4 regions of the Streptomyces sp. CRN 30 genome follow, and region 1 is predicted to be linked to each of the others. Evidence: riboswitches for the same ligand, from Rfam matches in the RefSeq annotation. Region 1 holds a riboswitch; each other region holds the start of a gene.
What was found. A riboswitch is a leader RNA that binds a small molecule or an ion and turns the genes downstream of it on or off. The one in region 1 is predicted to bind thiamine pyrophosphate.
Positions count from the first base shown of each region.

Region 2: another riboswitch for thiamine pyrophosphate. It lies ahead of UW392_RS37420 (thiamine ABC transporter substrate-binding protein); the one in region 1 lies ahead of UW392_RS00475 (thiamine ABC transporter substrate-binding protein).
Region 3: another riboswitch for thiamine pyrophosphate. It lies ahead of thiO (glycine oxidase ThiO); the one in region 1 lies ahead of UW392_RS00475 (thiamine ABC transporter substrate-binding protein).
Region 4: another riboswitch for thiamine pyrophosphate. It lies ahead of thiO (glycine oxidase ThiO); the one in region 1 lies ahead of UW392_RS00475 (thiamine ABC transporter substrate-binding protein).

Region 1 is NZ_JAVRHI010000004.1:1,314-5,326, forward strand. Features, by position in the region: gene UW392_RS00465 (phosphatidate cytidylyltransferase) at 1-331, shown strand, start outside; gene rlmN (23S rRNA (adenine(2503)-C(2))-methyltransferase RlmN) at 595-1,701, shown strand; TPP riboswitch at 1,756-1,861, shown strand; gene UW392_RS00475 (thiamine ABC transporter substrate-binding protein) at 1,941-3,044, shown strand; gene UW392_RS00480 (ABC transporter permease) at 3,104-4,013, shown strand, end outside.
Region 2 is NZ_JAVRHI010000351.1:2,003-6,015, forward strand. Features, by position in the region: gene UW392_RS37415 (iron ABC transporter permease) at 1-1,081, opposite strand, end outside; gene UW392_RS37420 (thiamine ABC transporter substrate-binding protein) at 1,057-2,136, opposite strand; TPP riboswitch at 2,218-2,324, opposite strand; gene rlmN (23S rRNA (adenine(2503)-C(2))-methyltransferase RlmN) at 2,350-3,456, opposite strand; gene UW392_RS37430 (phosphatidate cytidylyltransferase) at 3,547-4,013, opposite strand, start outside.
Region 3 is NZ_JAVRHI010000138.1:60,854-64,866, reverse strand. Features, by position in the region: gene UW392_RS13455 (Rv2175c family DNA-binding protein) at 1-348, opposite strand, end outside; gene UW392_RS13450 (FAD-dependent oxidoreductase) at 482-1,708, opposite strand; gene UW392_RS13445 (hypothetical protein) at 1,741-2,091, opposite strand; TPP riboswitch at 2,144-2,255, shown strand; gene thiO (glycine oxidase ThiO) at 2,253-3,449, shown strand; gene thiS (sulfur carrier protein ThiS) at 3,446-3,667, shown strand; gene UW392_RS13430 (thiazole synthase) at 3,671-4,013, shown strand, end outside.
Region 4 is NZ_JAVRHI010000062.1:16,448-20,460, reverse strand. Features, by position in the region: gene UW392_RS06315 (thiazole synthase) at 1-659, opposite strand, end outside; gene thiS (sulfur carrier protein ThiS) at 664-864, opposite strand; gene thiO (glycine oxidase ThiO) at 861-2,042, opposite strand; TPP riboswitch at 2,040-2,151, opposite strand; gene UW392_RS06300 (hypothetical protein) at 2,204-2,572, shown strand; gene UW392_RS06295 (FAD-dependent oxidoreductase) at 2,618-3,856, shown strand; gene UW392_RS06290 (Rv2175c family DNA-binding protein) at 3,921-4,013, shown strand, end outside.

The DNA.
Region 1 (4,013 bases):
CAAGCGCAAGCTGGCCCCGCGCATCAGCCCCGGCAAGACCCGCGAGGGACTGTTCGGTGCGATCGCCTTCGCCATGGTCGTGGGCGCGCTGTCCATGCAGTTCCTCATCGACGGCGGCACCTGGTGGCAGGGACTGCTCATGGGCCTCGCCGTTGCCGGCAGCGCCACGCTCGGTGACCTCGGCGAGTCCATGATCAAGCGTGACCTGGGCATCAAGGACATGGGCACCCTGTTGCCGGGCCACGGCGGGATCATGGACCGCCTGGACTCACTGCTCCCCACGGCTCCGGTCGTGTGGCTGCTGATGGTCGCGTTCGTGGGAACGGGCTGACCCGACCCGGGCGCCCGGCCGGCGCTGCTCGTACGTGAGGGGCCCTCCGTCCTGTCGACGGCGGGCCCTTTCGCGCGCCGCGGAGCGGCTCCCGGACGAAGTGGCCGTGTGCCTGCTCGCGTAGCCGAGCCCCCGGGCCGTCCCCGGGCCGTCCTTGGGCCGTCCGGGGACGGCCGGCGCCGACAGCCGGCACCCGGGGGTGACCACCCCCACCCCCGCTCCGGCCCGGGCTGCCGGAGTTGATCTGCGACACTGGACCAGCCATGCCTAAGCCCGGAGAACTCACTTTCGTCGCGCCGCGCGGAGCCAAGAAGCCGCCGCGGCATCTCGCCGACCTCACGCCCGCCGAGCGCAAGGAGGCGGTTGCCGCGGTCGGCGAGAAGCCGTTCCGTGCGAAGCAGCTGTCCCAGCACTACTTCGCGCGGTACGCGCACGACCCGGAGCAGTGGACCGACATCCCCGCCTCCTCCCGCGCCAAGCTCCAGGAGGCACTGCTTCCCGAGCTGATGACGGTCGTGCGGCATCTGTCGACCGACCAGGAAACCACCCGCAAGACCCTGTGGCGGCTCTTCGACGGCACGCTCGTCGAGTCCGTGCTGATGCGTTACCCGGACCGGGTGACCATGTGCATCAGCTCGCAGGCCGGCTGCGGGATGAACTGCCCGTTCTGCGCCACCGGCCAGGCCGGACTCGACCGGAACCTGTCCACCGCCGAGATCGTGCACCAGATCGTGGACGGGATGCGGGCGCTCCGGGACGGGGAGATCCCCGGTGGTCCGGCGCGGCTCAGCAACATCGTCTTCATGGGCATGGGGGAGCCGCTCGCCAACTACAAGCGGGTCGTGGGCGCCATCCGGGCGCTGACCGACCCGGAGCCGGACGGGCTGGGGCTGTCGCAGCGGGGGATCACCGTGTCCACCGTCGGACTGGTCCCGGCCATCAACCGGTTCGCCGACGAGGGCTTCAAGTGCCGGCTCGCCATCTCGCTGCACGCCCCGGACGACGAGCTGCGCGACACCCTCGTCCCCGTGAACACGCGGTGGAAGGTGCGCGAGGTGCTGGACGCCGGGTTCGAGTACGCGGCCAGGTCCGGGCGGCGGCTGTCCATCGAGTACGCGCTCATCCGGGACATCAACGACCAGGCGTGGCGCGGCGACCGCCTCGGGCGGCTGCTCAAGGGCAGGCCCGTGCACGTGAACCTGATCCCGCTCAACCCGACGCCCGGCTCCAAGTGGACCGCCTCGCGGCCCGAGGACGAGAAGGCGTTCGTGGAGGCGATCGCGGCCCACGGGGTGCCGGTCACCGTCCGGGACACCCGCGGTCAGGAGATCGACGGGGCGTGCGGCCAGCTGGCGGCCACCGAGCGGTAGGCAGCGGGCCGTCGTCCGGCCGCGGGGTACGCTGACCGGCGTACACACATCTTCATATTCCGACAGGGGAGCGCCACAGCGCTGAGAGTGCGGGAGCATCCGCAGACCCTCCGAACCTGGCCCAGGTCATTCTGGGTAGGGAGATCGGTCACCACTCGAGCTGTTGCGCCCTGCCCGGGAACCCGCGAGGGTCCCGGGCAGGGCCGCGTCTCTTCCTGGTCATCCCAGGAGGAAAATCAGTGAGCACCAGCACCACCGGCACCACCAGGAAGTGCGCTGCCGTCGTCATCGGCCTGGGGGTCCTCACGCTCGCCGCGTGCGGGTCGTCCGACTCCGGCGGCGGCAGCGGGGACGACGGCGACCCGAAGACCGTCACGCTCGTCAGCCACGACTCCTTCGCCGCCTCCGAGGACGTACTGGAGGCGTTCGAGGAGGAGTCCGGTTACCAGGTCAGGGTGCTGAAGGACGGGGACGCCGGGCAGGCCGTCAACAAGGCGATCCTGACCAAGGACAACCCGCAGGGCGACGTCCTCTTCGGCGTCGACAACACCCTGCTGTCCCGGGCCCTCGACAACGGGCTGTTCCAGCCGTACGAGGCGAAGGAGTCCGACGCCGTCCTGCCGGAGTACCGGGCCGACCAGGACGGGCACCGGGTGACGGCAGTCGACACGGGTGACGTCTGCGTCAACTACGACAAGGCGTACTTCGCGGAGCACGAGCTCGATCCGCCGGCCTCCTTCGACGACCTGGCCGAGCCCGCGTACAAGGACCTCCTCGTCACCTCCAACGCCGCCACCTCCTCCCCGGGTCTCGGTTTCCTCCTCGGCACCGCCGCCGCGTACGGGGACGACCAGTGGCAGGACTACTGGAAGAAGCTCGAGGCCAACGGCGTCAAGGTCGTCGACGGCTGGGAGCAGGCATACAACGAGGAGTTCTCCGGGTCCGCCGGCGGGAAGAAGGCCGGGGGCGAGCGGCCGCTGGTCGTCTCGTACGCCTCCTCGCCGCCCGCCGAGGCGATCTTCGCCGACCCGCAGCCGGAGACCGCGCCGACCGGTGTCGCGACGGGCACCTGCTTCCGGCAGGTGGAGTACGCGGGGCTGCTGAGCAACGCCGGGAACCCCGAGGGCGGCAAGGCGCTCCTGGACTTCATGATCGGCAAGACCTTCCAGGACGACATGCCGCTGAACATGTTCGTCGATCCCGTACGGGAGGGTGCGCAACTGCCGGAGGAGTACCGCAAGTACGCCGTCGAGGTCGACGAACCGGAGACCATGGCGCCGGAGACGATCGCCGAGAACCGTGACGAGTGGGTCAAGGCGTGGACGTCGCTCGTACTGAAGTGAGGTCGTCCCGGGGCAGAGGGAGAAGGCTCCTGCGTCCGAGCGCGGTCCGGCTGGGGCTGATGGCCCTGCCGGTCGCGTTCTTCGCGCTCTTCTTCGCCCGTCCCGTCGCCGCGATCGTCGCGCGCGGGCTGAGGATCGACGGGAACTGGAAGTTCGGGCGCATCGGGGACGTGCTGGCGGACTCCGGGATCCGGCACGTGCTGTGGTTCACCACCTGGCAGGCGCTCGCCTCCACGGCGCTCACCCTGCTGATCGCACTCCCCGGCGCGTACGTCTTCGCGCGCTTCGAGTTCAGGGGCAAGCAGGTCCTGCGCGCGGTCGTCACCGTGCCGTTCGTGCTGCCCACCGTCGTCGTCGGAACCGCCTTCCTGGCCCTGCTGGGGCGCGGCGGGCTGCTCGACGAGCTGTGGGGCGTACGGCTCGACACCACGGTCTGGGCCATCCTGCTCGCCCACGTCTTCTTCAACTACGCGGTCGTCGTGCGCACGGTCGGCGGGCTCTGGTCCCAGCTCGATCCGCGCCAGGAGGAGGCCGCGCGGATGCTCGGTGCGTCCCGCCTCACGGCCTGGCGGAAGGTGACGCTGCCCGCGCTCGGCCCGGCGGTGGCGGCGGCCGCGCTCATGGTCTTCCTCTTCACCTTCACCTCGTTCGGGGTGGTGCAGATCCTGGGCGGGCCGACGTTCGCCACGCTGGAGGTGGAGATCTACCGGCAGACCTCGCAGATCTTCGACCTGTCCACGGCCGCCGTGCTGACGCTCGTGCAGTTCGCGGCGGTCGGTGTGATCCTCGCCGTGCACGCGGCGACGGTACGGCGGCGGGAGACCGCGCTGCGGCTGGTGGACGCCTCGGAGACCGCGCACCGGCCGCGCGGCGCGGGACAGTGGGCGCTGCTCGGCGGCGTCCTGGCCACCGTCGTCCTGCTGCTCGTCCTGCCGCTCGCCGTCCTCGTCCAGCGCTCCCTCGGCGCGC
Region 2 (4,013 bases), on a different contig from region 1:
CGAGGGCGTACGTCAGGGAGTTGCCGACGGCGTCGATCGGCGGGACCAGGAAGGCGCCGCCGTCCTCGCGGGTCAGCGCCCGGTAGTAGCCGAAGCCGTCGCCCAGCGACCGCCCGACCAGCACGGCGAGCGGCAGCAGGACCAGTACGGCGACGGTGGCGAGGACCCCGCCCAGCAGCGCCCACTGCCCGGCGCCGCGCGGCCGGCGCGCGGTCCGGGCGGCGTCGACCAGACGCAGCGCGGTCTCCCGCCGCCGTACCGTCCAGGCGTGCACGGCGAGGATCGCGAGGACCGCCGCGAACTGGATCATCGTCAGCACGGCGGCCGTGGACAGGTCGAAGAGCTGCGAGGTCTGCCGGTAGATCTCCACCTCCAGGGTGGAGAAGGTGGGCCCGCCGAGGATCTGCACGACACCGAAGGAGGTGAAGGTGAACAGGAACACCATCAGCGCGGCGGCGGCGACGGCGGGCACCAGCGCGGGCAGCGTGACCCGCCGCCAGGCGGCGAACCGGGAGGCGCCGAGCATCCGCGCGGCCTCCTCCTGCCGCGGGTCGAGCTGCGCCCACAGCCCGCCGACGGTGCGCACGACGACGGCGTAGTTGAAGAAGACGTGCGCGAGCAGGATCGCCCACACGGTGGTGTCCAGGCGTACGCCCCACAGGTCGTCGAGCAGCCCGCCGCGGCCGACCAGCGCCAGGAACGCCGTCCCGACGACGACGGTCGGCAGCACGAACGGCACCGTCACCACGGCCCGCAGCACCTGCTTGCCGGGAAAGTCGAGCCGGGCGAAGACGTACGCGCCCGGCAGCGCGATCAGCAGGGTGAGCGCGGTGGACGCCAGCGCCTGCCAGGTGGTGAACCACAGGACGTGCCGTACGTCGGAGGCGGTCAGCACCTCCGTGATCCGGCCGAGGTGCCACCCGGCGTCGTCCTTCAGCCCCCGCGCGACGATCGCCGCGACGGGCCAGGCGAAGAAGACGGCGAAGAACGCGACGGGCACGGCGAGCAGGCCGAGCCGCGCCGCGTCACCGCGCCGCCCGGCCCTTGCCTCGCTGCCTACTTGAGTACGAGCGAGGTCCACGACCTGACCCAGTCGTCGCGGTTGCCGGCGATCTCCGCCGGGGCCATCGTCTCCGGGTCGTCGATCTCCGGAATGTTGTCCGAGTACACGGCGGGCAGCTCGGCGTCGTCGACGACCGGGTTGACGTACATGTTCAGCGGCATGTCCTCCTGGAACCTCTTGCTGATCAGGAAGTCCAGGAGCGCCTTGCCGCCCTCGGGGTTCTCCGCGTTGCTCAGCAGCCCGGCGAACTCGGTCTGCCGGAAGCACGTGCCGGTCGCCACGCCGGTGGGCGCGGTCTTCGGCTGCGGGTCGGCGTAGACGACCTCCACCGGCGGCGAGGAGGCGTAGGAGACGACGAGCGGCCGGTCACCGCCGGCCTTCTTGCCGCCGGCCGACCCGGAGAACTCCTCGTTGTACGCCTGCTCCCACCCGTCGACGACCTTCACACCGTTGGCCCGGAGCTTCTTCCAGTACCCCTCCCAGCCCTCATCGCCGTACGCGGCGGCGGTCCCGAGCAGGAACCCAAGGCCCGGCGACGACGTCCCGGCGTTCTCGGTCACCAGCAGGTTCTTGTAGGCCGGCTCGACGAGGTCCGCGAACGACGTCGGCGGATCGATCCCGTGCTCGCTGAAGTACGCCTTGTCGTAGTTGACGCAGATGTCGCCGTAGTCGACGGGCGTGACCCGGTTCCGGTCGTCCAGCCGGTAGCTCTTGTCCACGCCGTCGACGCCCTTCGCCTCGTACGGCTGGAAGAGCCCGTTGTCGAGGGCGCGGGAGAGCAGGGTGTTGTCGACGCCGAAGAGGACGTCGCCCTGCGGGTTGTCCTTGGTGAGGATCGCCTTGTTGACGGCCTGCCCGGCATCGCCGTCCTCCAGCACCTTGACCTGGTACCCGGAGCTCTTCTCGAAGGCGGCGATGACGTCCTTCGACGCGGCCCACGAGTCGTGGCTGACGAGGGTGACGGTTTTGGAGTCGCCGCCGGACGCCTCGTCGTCGGACGAGGACCCGCACGCGGACAGCGCGACGAGACCGATCCCGACGGCCAGGACGGTGGCCTTGCGTGTGATGCTCACTTTTTCCTCCTGGGACGGACCAGGAAGAGACGCGGCCCTGCCCGGAGCTCCGTCGGGAGTCCGGGCAGGGCGCAACAGCTCGATGAGTGGTGACCGATCTCCCTACCCAGAATGACCTGGGCCAGGTTCGGAGGGTCTGCGGCTCGGTGCCGCACTCTCAGCGCTGTGGCGCTCCCCTGTCGGAATATGAAGATGTGTTCCCGCGTCGCCAGGTTACCGCTCGGTGGCGGCGAGCTGACCGCACGCCCCGTCGATCTCCTGACCACGGGTGTCCCGGACGGTCACCGGCACCCCGTGGGCCGCGATCGCCTCGACGAACGCCTTCTCGTCCTCGGGCCGGGACGCGGTCCACTTGGAGCCCGGGGTGGGGTTGAGCGGGATGAGGTTGACGTGCACGGGCTTGCCCTTGAGCAGCCGCCCGAGCCGGTCGCCGCGCCACGCCTGGTCGTTGATGTCGCGGATCAGCGCGTACTCGATGGAGAGCCGGCGGCCGGACCGCGCCGCGTAGTCGAACCCGGCGTCCAGCACCTCGCGCACCTTCCACCGGGTGTTGACCGGTACGAGGGTGTCGCGCAGCTCGTCGTCGGGCGCGTGCAGCGAGATCGCCAGGCGGCACTTGAGGCCCTCGTCGGCGAGGCGGTTGATCGCCGGGACGAGGCCGACCGTGGAGACGGTGATGCCCCGCTGGGACAGGCCGACGCCGTCGGGCTCCGGGTCGGTCAGCCGGCGGATGGCTCCCACGACCCGGTTGTAGTTGGCGAGGGGCTCGCCCATCCCCATGAAGACGATGTTGCTGAGACGCGCCGGGCCGCCGGGGACCTCGCCGTCGCGGAGCGCGCGCATCCCGTCCACGATCTGGTGCACGATCTCGGCGGTCGAGAGGTTGCGGTCGAGGCCCGCCTGGCCCGTGGCGCAGAACGGGCAGTTCATCCCGCAGCCTGCCTGCGAGCTGATGCACATGGTGACCCGGTCCGGGTAGCGCATGAGCACCGACTCGACCAGCGTGCCGTCGAAGAGCCGCCACAGCGTCTTGCGGGTGGTGCCCTCGTCCGTGGACAGGTGGCGCACGACCGTCATCAGCTCGGGCAGCAGCGCCTCGCGCAGCCTCTCCCGGGAGCCGGCGGGGATGTCGGTCCACTCCTGCGGGTCGTGCGCGTACCGCGCGAAGTAGTGCTGCGAGAGCTGCTTGGCACGGAACGGCTTCTCACCGGCCTCGGCGACCGCCTCCTTGCGCTGGGCGGGCGTGAGATCGGCGAGATGCCGCGGCGGCTTCTTGGCTCCGCGCGGGGCGACGAAAGTGAGTTCTCCGGGCTTAGGCATGGCTCTACAAGTGTCGCAGACGTACGAAGAAGGGCCCGCCACCCTGTGGACAGCGGACCCTTCTCAGCATGCAGCGGCGAAAATGCCAGGTCAGCCGCTTCCGACGAAGATCACCAACAGCAGCCACACCACCGGAGCCGTCGGCAGCAAGGAGTCCAGGCGGTCCATGATGCCGCCGTGACCGGGCAGCAGCGTGCCCATGTCCTTGATGCCGAGGTCCCGCTTGATCATCGACTCGCCGAGATCGCCCAGCGTCGCGCTGACGGCGACGGCGAGGCCCAGGAGCAGACCCTGCCACCAGGCACCGTCGTCGATCAGGAACTGCACGCACAGCGCGCCCGCCGCCATGGCGAACGTCACCGCGCCGACCAGACCCTCCCGGGTCTTGCCGGGGCTGATGCGCGGGGCGAGCTTCTTCTTGCCGAACCGCCAGCCGACCGCGTACGCGCCCGTGTCGCTGACGACGGTCAGTATCAGGAAGACCAGCACCCGCCAGGGACCGTCGTCCGCCGCCAGCAGCATCGCGACGAACGTGGCCAGGAACGGCACGTAGAACG
Region 3 (4,013 bases), on a different contig from region 1:
GGCGCGGCGCTTGACCTCCGTACCGCGGTTCTCGCTCAGGGCCTGGGCCGGGGTGCCGGGCAGGCTGTCGTCGGGCGTGAAGAGCCACTCCAGCATCTCTTCGTCCGTGAAGCCGTCGTCCCGCAGGAGCGTCAGGGTGCCCGTCAGCCCCTTGACGACCTTGTCCTCGTCGATGAAGGCGGCGGGGACGTGCAGTGCGCGGTTCTCACCCCGGCGTACGGCGATGAGCTGGCCCTCCTTGACCAGCTGCCGGACCCGGGTCACCTCGACGTCGAGCTGTTCGGCGATGTCGGGCAGGGTCAGCCACGCGGGGACGAGAGCATCGATCTTTGCGTCAATCTCGGTCACGGCACCAGCCTGCCATGCCCCCGGCCGGGGTGACAGCCACGCACCCCCCGAGTGCCTTCTCCGCCGCTCCTGACGTGCGAGGTCACGGGGGTGCCCGCCGGGCCGGCGGGGGGCGGCACGGGCCCCCTGCCCGCTAGCGCGTGGCCGCCTTGAGGGGCCTCGCCGGATCCGCCAGAAGGGTCCGGTCCAGTACCGTGCCCGCCTCGACGAGCTTGCGGCCCTGGGCGAGGTCGCGGGGGCGGCCCACCGCCAGGAGGGCGACGAGCCGGTCCTCACGGAGCCAGCAGACGGTCCAGGCCGCGCCCGCGGGGTCACCGCGCCACACCGTCGTGTCGGCCGCCGCGTGGTGCCCGGCGTACTGCACGAACCGGCCGAACTGCTCCGACCAGAAGTACGGGACGGGGTCGTACGCCACCGGGGCCTCCCCGATGATGTCGGCCGCGACCGTGCGGGGGCCCTGGAGGGCGTTGTCCCAGTGGTGGATCAGCAGGCGCTCGCCGTACCGGCCGGAGGGGAAGGAGGCGCAGTCGCCGACCGCGTACACGTCGGGCACGGAGGCGCGCAGGTGCGCGTCGGCCACGACCTCCCCGTGCGCTCCGAGCTCGATGCCCGAGCCCGCCAGCCAGGCCGTCGCCGGGCGCGCTCCGACGCCCACGACCACCGCGCCCGCCGGCACCCGCGCACCGTCGTCGAGGACGACCGTCCCGTCCTCGACGCGCACCACGCGCGCGCGGGTGCGCAGGGTCACCCCGCTGTCCGCGTACCAGCCGGTCATCGGCGCGGCCACCTCGGCGGGCAGGGCGCCCGCGAGCGGACGGTCCGCGGCCTCGACGACCGTGACCGCGCAGCCCGCCTCCCGCGCGGCCGTCGCGAACTCCGCCCCGATCCAGCCCGCGCCCACCACGACGACGTCGTGCTGCCGGGCCAGGACCGGCCGCAGCCGTTCCGCGTCGTCCAGGGTGCGCAGCAGGTGGACGCCGGGCACGCCCTCCGCGCCGGGCAGCCGCACCGGTTCCGCGCCGGTCGCGACGACCAGCACGTCGTACGGGACGGGCCCCTCGGCCGTGTCCAGTTCGTGGTCGCCGGGGCGCACGCCCAGCACCTCGCGGCCGAGCCGCAGCCCGATGCCGAGCGCCTCGAAGTCGACGTCGAAGGCGGAGCCCTCGGCCTTGCCGAGCAGGACGGCCTTGGACAGCGGCGGCCGGTCGTACGGCTGGTGCGGCTCGGCGCCGATCAGCGTCACGCCCCCGGTGAAGCCCTGCTCCCGCAGGGCGACCGCGGTCTGCACCCCGGCCATGCCCGCGCCCACCACGACGACCCGTCCCGTCGTCCGCCCCCGCGCCCGCGTCTGCTCGCTCACCTGATCACCTTAGACAACTGACGCTCCATCAGTCAGCGAACCGGGTCCGTGACCTGTTCCACGACACTGGTGCCGCTGCCCGGCTGCGACTCCCACTCCCAGGTCTCGGTGAGCCGGACGCGCCCGTCCGGGAGCTCGGTCACCAGGGACACGCAGTGCCCCGAGGACGTGCTCCCGTCCCGCTTCAGCTGCACGTACCGGAAGTCGAGCCGGTCGCCCGCGCGGGTGCCCACCAGGTGCCCGCGCACGACGTCGCCACCCGCGTACTCGGCCCAGACCCGGCCGTCCTCCTCGTGGTACGTGAACCGGGTGCGGGTGCCCACCTGGCCCGGTGACTGGTCGGCCACGGGGGCGAGGACGAGACCGTCGAGCGATCGGACCATGGACGGAGGCTCCCTTACGAGTGAGCTGCGCTGCGGGCTAGGGTGGCCACCGTAAGACACTCGCGGGAGCCCGGGCGCACCGGGCTGAGAGGGAGGCTGGCGGCCTCCGACCGTACGAACCTGATCCGGGTCATGCCGGCGAAGGGAGGGGCTGGACGGCCATGTCGCGTACACACGCACCGGACGCCCGCACACCGGACGTCCTCGTCGTCGGGGGCGGCATCATCGGGCTGGTGACGGCTTGGCGGGCCGCGCAGCGCGGACTCGCCACGGCGGTGGTGGACCCCGAGCCCGGTGGCGGGGCGGCGCAGGTGGCGGCCGGAATGCTGGCCGCCGTCACGGAGCTGCACTACGGCGAGGAGACCCTGCTGGGGCTCAACCTGGAGTCCGCGCGCCGCTATCCCGCCTTCGCCGCCGAGCTGGCCGAGGCGGCCGGCCTGGACCCGGGCTACCGGCAGTGCGGCACGCTCGCGGTCGCGCTCGACAGCGACGACCGCGCCCACCTGCGGGAACTGCACGCCCTGCAGACCCGGTCCGGCCTCACCTCCGAGTGGCTGAGCGGACGCGAGTGCCGCCGGCTCGAGCCGATGCTCGCGCCGGGCGTGCGCGGCGGGCTGCGCGTCGACGGTGACCACCAGATAGACCCCCGGCGCCTCGCCCGGGCCCTCGTGCGGGCCTGCGAGCGCGCCGGAGTGGTCTTCCACCGGGTGTGGGCCGAGGAGGTCGTGGTCGCCCGGGAGCGGGTCACCGGGGTGCGGACCGCCGACGGCACCGGGCTGGCCGCCGGACAGGTCGTGCTCGCCGCCGGCAGCCTCAGCGGCCGGGTCGGCGGCCTGCCCGACACCGTCCTGCCGCCCGTACGCCCCGTGAAGGGTCAGGTCGTGCGGCTGGCGGTGCCCCCGCAGTACGCGCCGTTCCTCAGCCGGACCGTGCGCGCCGTGGTCCGCGGCAGCCACGTCTACCTGGTGCCCCGGGAGAACGGCGAGCTCGTCGTCGGCGCGACCAGCGAGGAGCTCGGCTGGGACACCACGGTGACCGCGGGCGGCGTGTACGAGCTGCTGCGGGACGCGCACGAACTGGTCCCCGGCATCACGGAACTGCCGCTCACCGAGACGCGCGCGGGACTGCGCCCCGGCTCCCCCGACAACGCACCCCTGCTCGGCCCGACCGACCTGGACGGCCTCGCGCTGGCCACCGGGCACTACCGCAACGGCGTGCTCCTCACCCCGGTCACCGGGGACGTCCTGGCGCACGTGCTCACCACCGGCGCCCTCCCGGACGTGGCCCGCGACTTCAGCCCCCGGCGGTTCGCCGCCACCGCACACCCGGCCACCGCCCTCTCGGAGCAGCCCGCATGAACACCGGACCGGCCCGCATAGACATCTCGGTCAACGGCGAGTCCCGGCGGATCGCCGCGGACACCGCACTGGACGCGCTGGTGAGCACCCTCACCGCGGCCCCCTCCGGTGTCGCCGCCGCCCTCAACGAAACCGTCGTCCCACGCGCGCAGTGGTCGTCCACCCCCCTCTCCGAGGGAGACCGCGTCGAAGTCCTCACCGCAGTCCAAGGAGGCTGACCCATGGCCGACGATCCGTTCGTCCTCGGCGGCACGACGTACGCCTCCCGGCTGATCATGGGCACGGGCGGCGCGCCCAGCCTGGACCTCATGGAGCGCGCCCTGGTGGCCTCCGGCACCGAGCTGACGACGGTCGCGATGCGCCGCGTGGACCCGAAGTCCCACGGCTCGGTCCTGTCCGTGCTGGAGAAGCTGGGCATCCGCCTGCTGCCCAACACGGCGGGCTGCTTCACCGCGGGCGAGGCCGTGCTGACCGCCCGCCTCGCGCGCGAGGCCCTCGGCACCGACCTGGTGAAGCTGGAGGTCATCGCCGACGAGCGCACGCTGCTGCCCGACCCGATCGAGC
Region 4 (4,013 bases), on a different contig from region 1:
GCCATGAGCACCGGCTCCTGCGCCCGGGTCACCGCCGACGCCAGCATCACACCGGCGCAGCCCAGCTCCATCGCCAGCGAGGCGTCCGACGCCGTACCGGCACCCGCGTCCAGGATCACCGGTACGCGCGCGTGCTCGACGATCAGCTGGAAGTTGTGCGGGTTGCGGATGCCCAGCCCGGAGCCGATGGGCGAGCCGAGCGGCATGATCGCCGCGCAGCCGACGTCCTCCAGCTTCCGCGCCAGCACCGGGTCGTCGTTGGTGTAAGGCAACACCGTGAAACCGTCGTCGACCAGCGTCTCCGCCGCGTCCAGCAGCTCCACCGGGTCCGGCAGCAGGGTGCGCTCGTCGGCGATGACCTCCAGCTTCACCAGGTCGGTACCGAGCGCCTCGCGCGCGAGGCGGGCGGTGAGCACGGCCTCCCCGGCGGTGAAGCACCCCGCCGTGTTGGGCAGCACCCGGATGCCGAGCCGCTCCAGCACCGACAGCACCGAGCCGTGCACGGACGGGTCCACGCGCCGCATCGCGACCGTCGTCAGCTCGGTCCCGGACGCCACCAGGGAGCGTTCCAGCACGTCGAGGCTGGGCGCCCCGCCCGTGCCCATGATCAGGCGGGACGTATACGACGTACCGCCGAGGACGAAGGGGTCGTCGGCCATGGGATCAGCCTCCTTGTACGGCGGTGAGGACTTCGACGCGGTCGCCGTCGGCCAGCGCGGTGGCGGGCCACTGGGCGCGCGGGACGACTGTCTCGTTGAGGGCGGCGGCCACTCCGGACGGCGCCGCGGTGAGCGTCCGTACGAGGGCGTCCAGGGCGGTGCCGGGGGCCGTCTCGCGCGGCTCCCCGTTGACCGTGATGATCATGCCGGCTGCTCCGTGGGTGCGGGGGCGGCGCCGAACCGCCCGGGGGTGAAGGGGCGGGCCTCCTCGGGCAGCTCCCCGGTGGTCAGTACGTGCGCCATGACGTCGCCGGTGACGGGCGTGAGCAGCACGCCGTTGCGGAAGTGCCCGGTGGCCAGCAGCAGGCCGTCCAGCGCGGTCGGGCCGAGCAGCGGCGCGTTGTCCGGGGAGCCGGGGCGCAGGCCCGCGAGGGTCTCCGCCAGAGGCAGCTCGGTGATGCCCGGGACCAGCTCGTGGGCGTCCCGCAGCAGCTCGTAGACGCCGCCCGCGGTGACCGTGGTGTCCCAGCCCAGTTCCTCGCTGGTCGCGCCGACGACGAGTTCGCCGCTCTCGCGCGGAACGAGGTACAGGGGGTTGCCGCGGACCACCGCGCGGACCGTGCGGTGCAGCAGCGGCGGCTGCCCGGACGGCATCGTCAACCGCACCACCTGGCCCTTCACGGGCCGTACCGGCGGCAGCAGACCGCCGGGGACGCCCGCCAGCCGGCTGCTGAGGCTGCCCGCGGCCAGCACGGTCCGGTCCGCCTCCAGGGTGGTGCCGTCGGCCGTCACCACACCCGTGGCCCGGTCCCCGGCGACGGTGAGCCGCCCGGCCGTGGTCCGGTGGAAGGCCACCCCGGCCCGTTCGCAGGCGACGAGCAGCGCCGCGGCCAGCAGCCTGGGGTCGATCTGGTGGTCGCCGTCGACCCGCAGGCCGCCGCGCACACCCGGCGCCAGCATCGGCTCCAGGCGCCGGCACTCACGCCCCGACAGCCACTCGGACTCCAGGCCCGACCGCCGCTGGAACGCGTGCAGCTCGCGCAGGTGCGCCCGGTCGTCGGCGTCGAGCGCGACGGCGAGGGTGCCGCAGGGGCGGTAGCCGAGGTCGAGGCCGGTCGCGTCGGACAGCTCGGCGGCGAAGGACGGGTAGCGGCGGGCCGACGCCAGGTTCAGCGCGAGGAGCGTCTGCTCGCCGTAGTGCAGCTCGGTGACGGCGGCCAGCATCCCGGCCGCCACGCGCGCGGCCCCGCCGCCCGGCGCGGGGTCCACCACCGCCGTGGCCAGCCCGCGCTGCGCGGCCCGCCAGGCCGTGACCAGGCCGATGATCCCGCCCCCGACGACCAGGACGTCACCGGTGCGCGGTGGTTCGGACGTAGGCGCCATGGGCTTCCAGCCCCTCCCTTCGCCGGCATGACCCGGATCAGGTTCGTACGGTCGGAGGCCGCCAGCCTCCCTCTCAGCCCGGTGCGTCCGGGCTCCCGCGAGTGCTTTACGTTGGCCACCCTAACCGCTCGTCATCGACCGCTGTAAGGGAGCGTCCCCAGGTGGCACCTTCGCTCGACGGCCTCGTCCTCGCCCCCGTGACCGACCAGGCCCCAGGACAGGTGGGCACCGGCACCCGCTTCACGTACCACGAGGCGGACGGCGCGGTCTGGGCCGAGTACGCGGGCGGCGACATCGCGCGCGGCCACCTCGTCGGCACGCGCGCGGGGGACCGCCTCGACTTCCGCTACGTGCAGCTCAGGACCGACGGCACCACCGCCTCGGGTCACTGCCGCTCCACCGTCGTCGCGCTCCCCGACGGGCGGGTGCGCCTGGAGGAGACCTGGGAGTGGGAGTCCCGCGCGGGCAGCGGCACGAGCGTCGTGGAACAGGTCGCGGAACACCCAGCGGAATGTGCAGCACCTCACTGACCGTGCCCCCTGACTGACAGTGAGTCAGGTGTCTAAGGTGATCAGGTGAGCGAGCAGACGCAGGAGCGAGGAGGCTCCGCGCGGCGCGTGGTCGTCGTGGGCGCCGGCATGGCCGGCGTGCAGACGGCGGTCGCCCTGCGCGAGCAGGGGTTCACCGGCACGGTGACGCTGATCGGCGCGGAGCCGCACCCGCCCTACGACCGGCCCCCGCTGTCCAAGGCCGTCCTCCTCGGCACGGCCGACGGCTCCGCCTTCGACATCGACTTCGAGGCGCTCGGCATCGAGGTGCGGCTCGGCTGCGAGGCACTGGCCGTCCGCCCCGGCGACCACCTCCTCGACACCTCCGCGGGACCGGTGCCCTACGACGCCCTGGTCCTCGCGACCGGCGCCGAGCCGCTCCGGCTGCCCGGCGCCGACGGGGTCCCCGGCGTCCACCTGCTGCGCACCCTGGACGACGCCGCGCGGCTGCGCCCGGTGCTCACCGCCCAGCACGACGTCGTGGTCGTCGGCGCGGGGTGGATCGGCGCCGAGTTCGCGACCGCCGCGCGGGAGGCCGGGTGCGCGGTGACCGTCGTGGAGGCCGCCGACCGGCCGCTGGCCGGCGCGCTGCCCGCGGAGGTGGCCGCCCCGATGACCGGCTGGTACGCCGACGCCGGAGCCGTTCTGCGCACCCGCGCGCGTGTGGCGCGCGTCGAGCCCGGCGCGGTCGTCCTCGACGACGGCACCCGGCTGCCCGCGGGCGCGGTCGTCGTCGGGGTCGGCGCCCGGCCCGCCACCGCGTGGCTCGCCGGCTCCGGCATCGCCCTCGGCGCCCACGGCGAGGTACTCGCCGACGACCGGCTGCGCGCCTCCGTACCGGACGTCCACGCGGTCGGCGACTGCGCGTCCTTCCCCTCCGGCCGCTACGGCGAGCGGCTCCTCGTGCACCACTGGGACAACGCCCTCCAGGGGCCGCGCACGGTCGCCGCGGACATCGTCGGCGCGGCCACCGGCGAACCGGCGGAGGTCTACGACCCGGTGCCGTACTTCTGGTCCGAGCAGTTCGGCCGCTTCGTGCAGTACGCCGGGCACCACACGGCCGCCGACACCGTGCTGTGGCGCGGGGACCCCGCCGGCCCCGCCTGGACCGTCTGCTGGCTGCGCGAGAACCGCCTCGTCGCGCTGCTCGCGGTGGGCCGGCCCCGGGACCTCGCGCAGGGCCGTCGGCTGATCGCGGCGGGCACGGCACTGGACACGCGGCTCCTCGCCGACCCGGCCCGGCCGCTGAAGGCGGCGGTGGCGTAATGCGTCGGCGCAGGTCAGGGGGGTCCGACTTCCTCCTGTCAGTGCCAGATGGCAGGCTGGTGACGTGACCGAGATTGACACGAAGACCGATGCTCTCGTCCCTGCCTGGCTGACCCTTCCCGACATCGCCGAGATGTTCGACATCGAGGTGACCCGG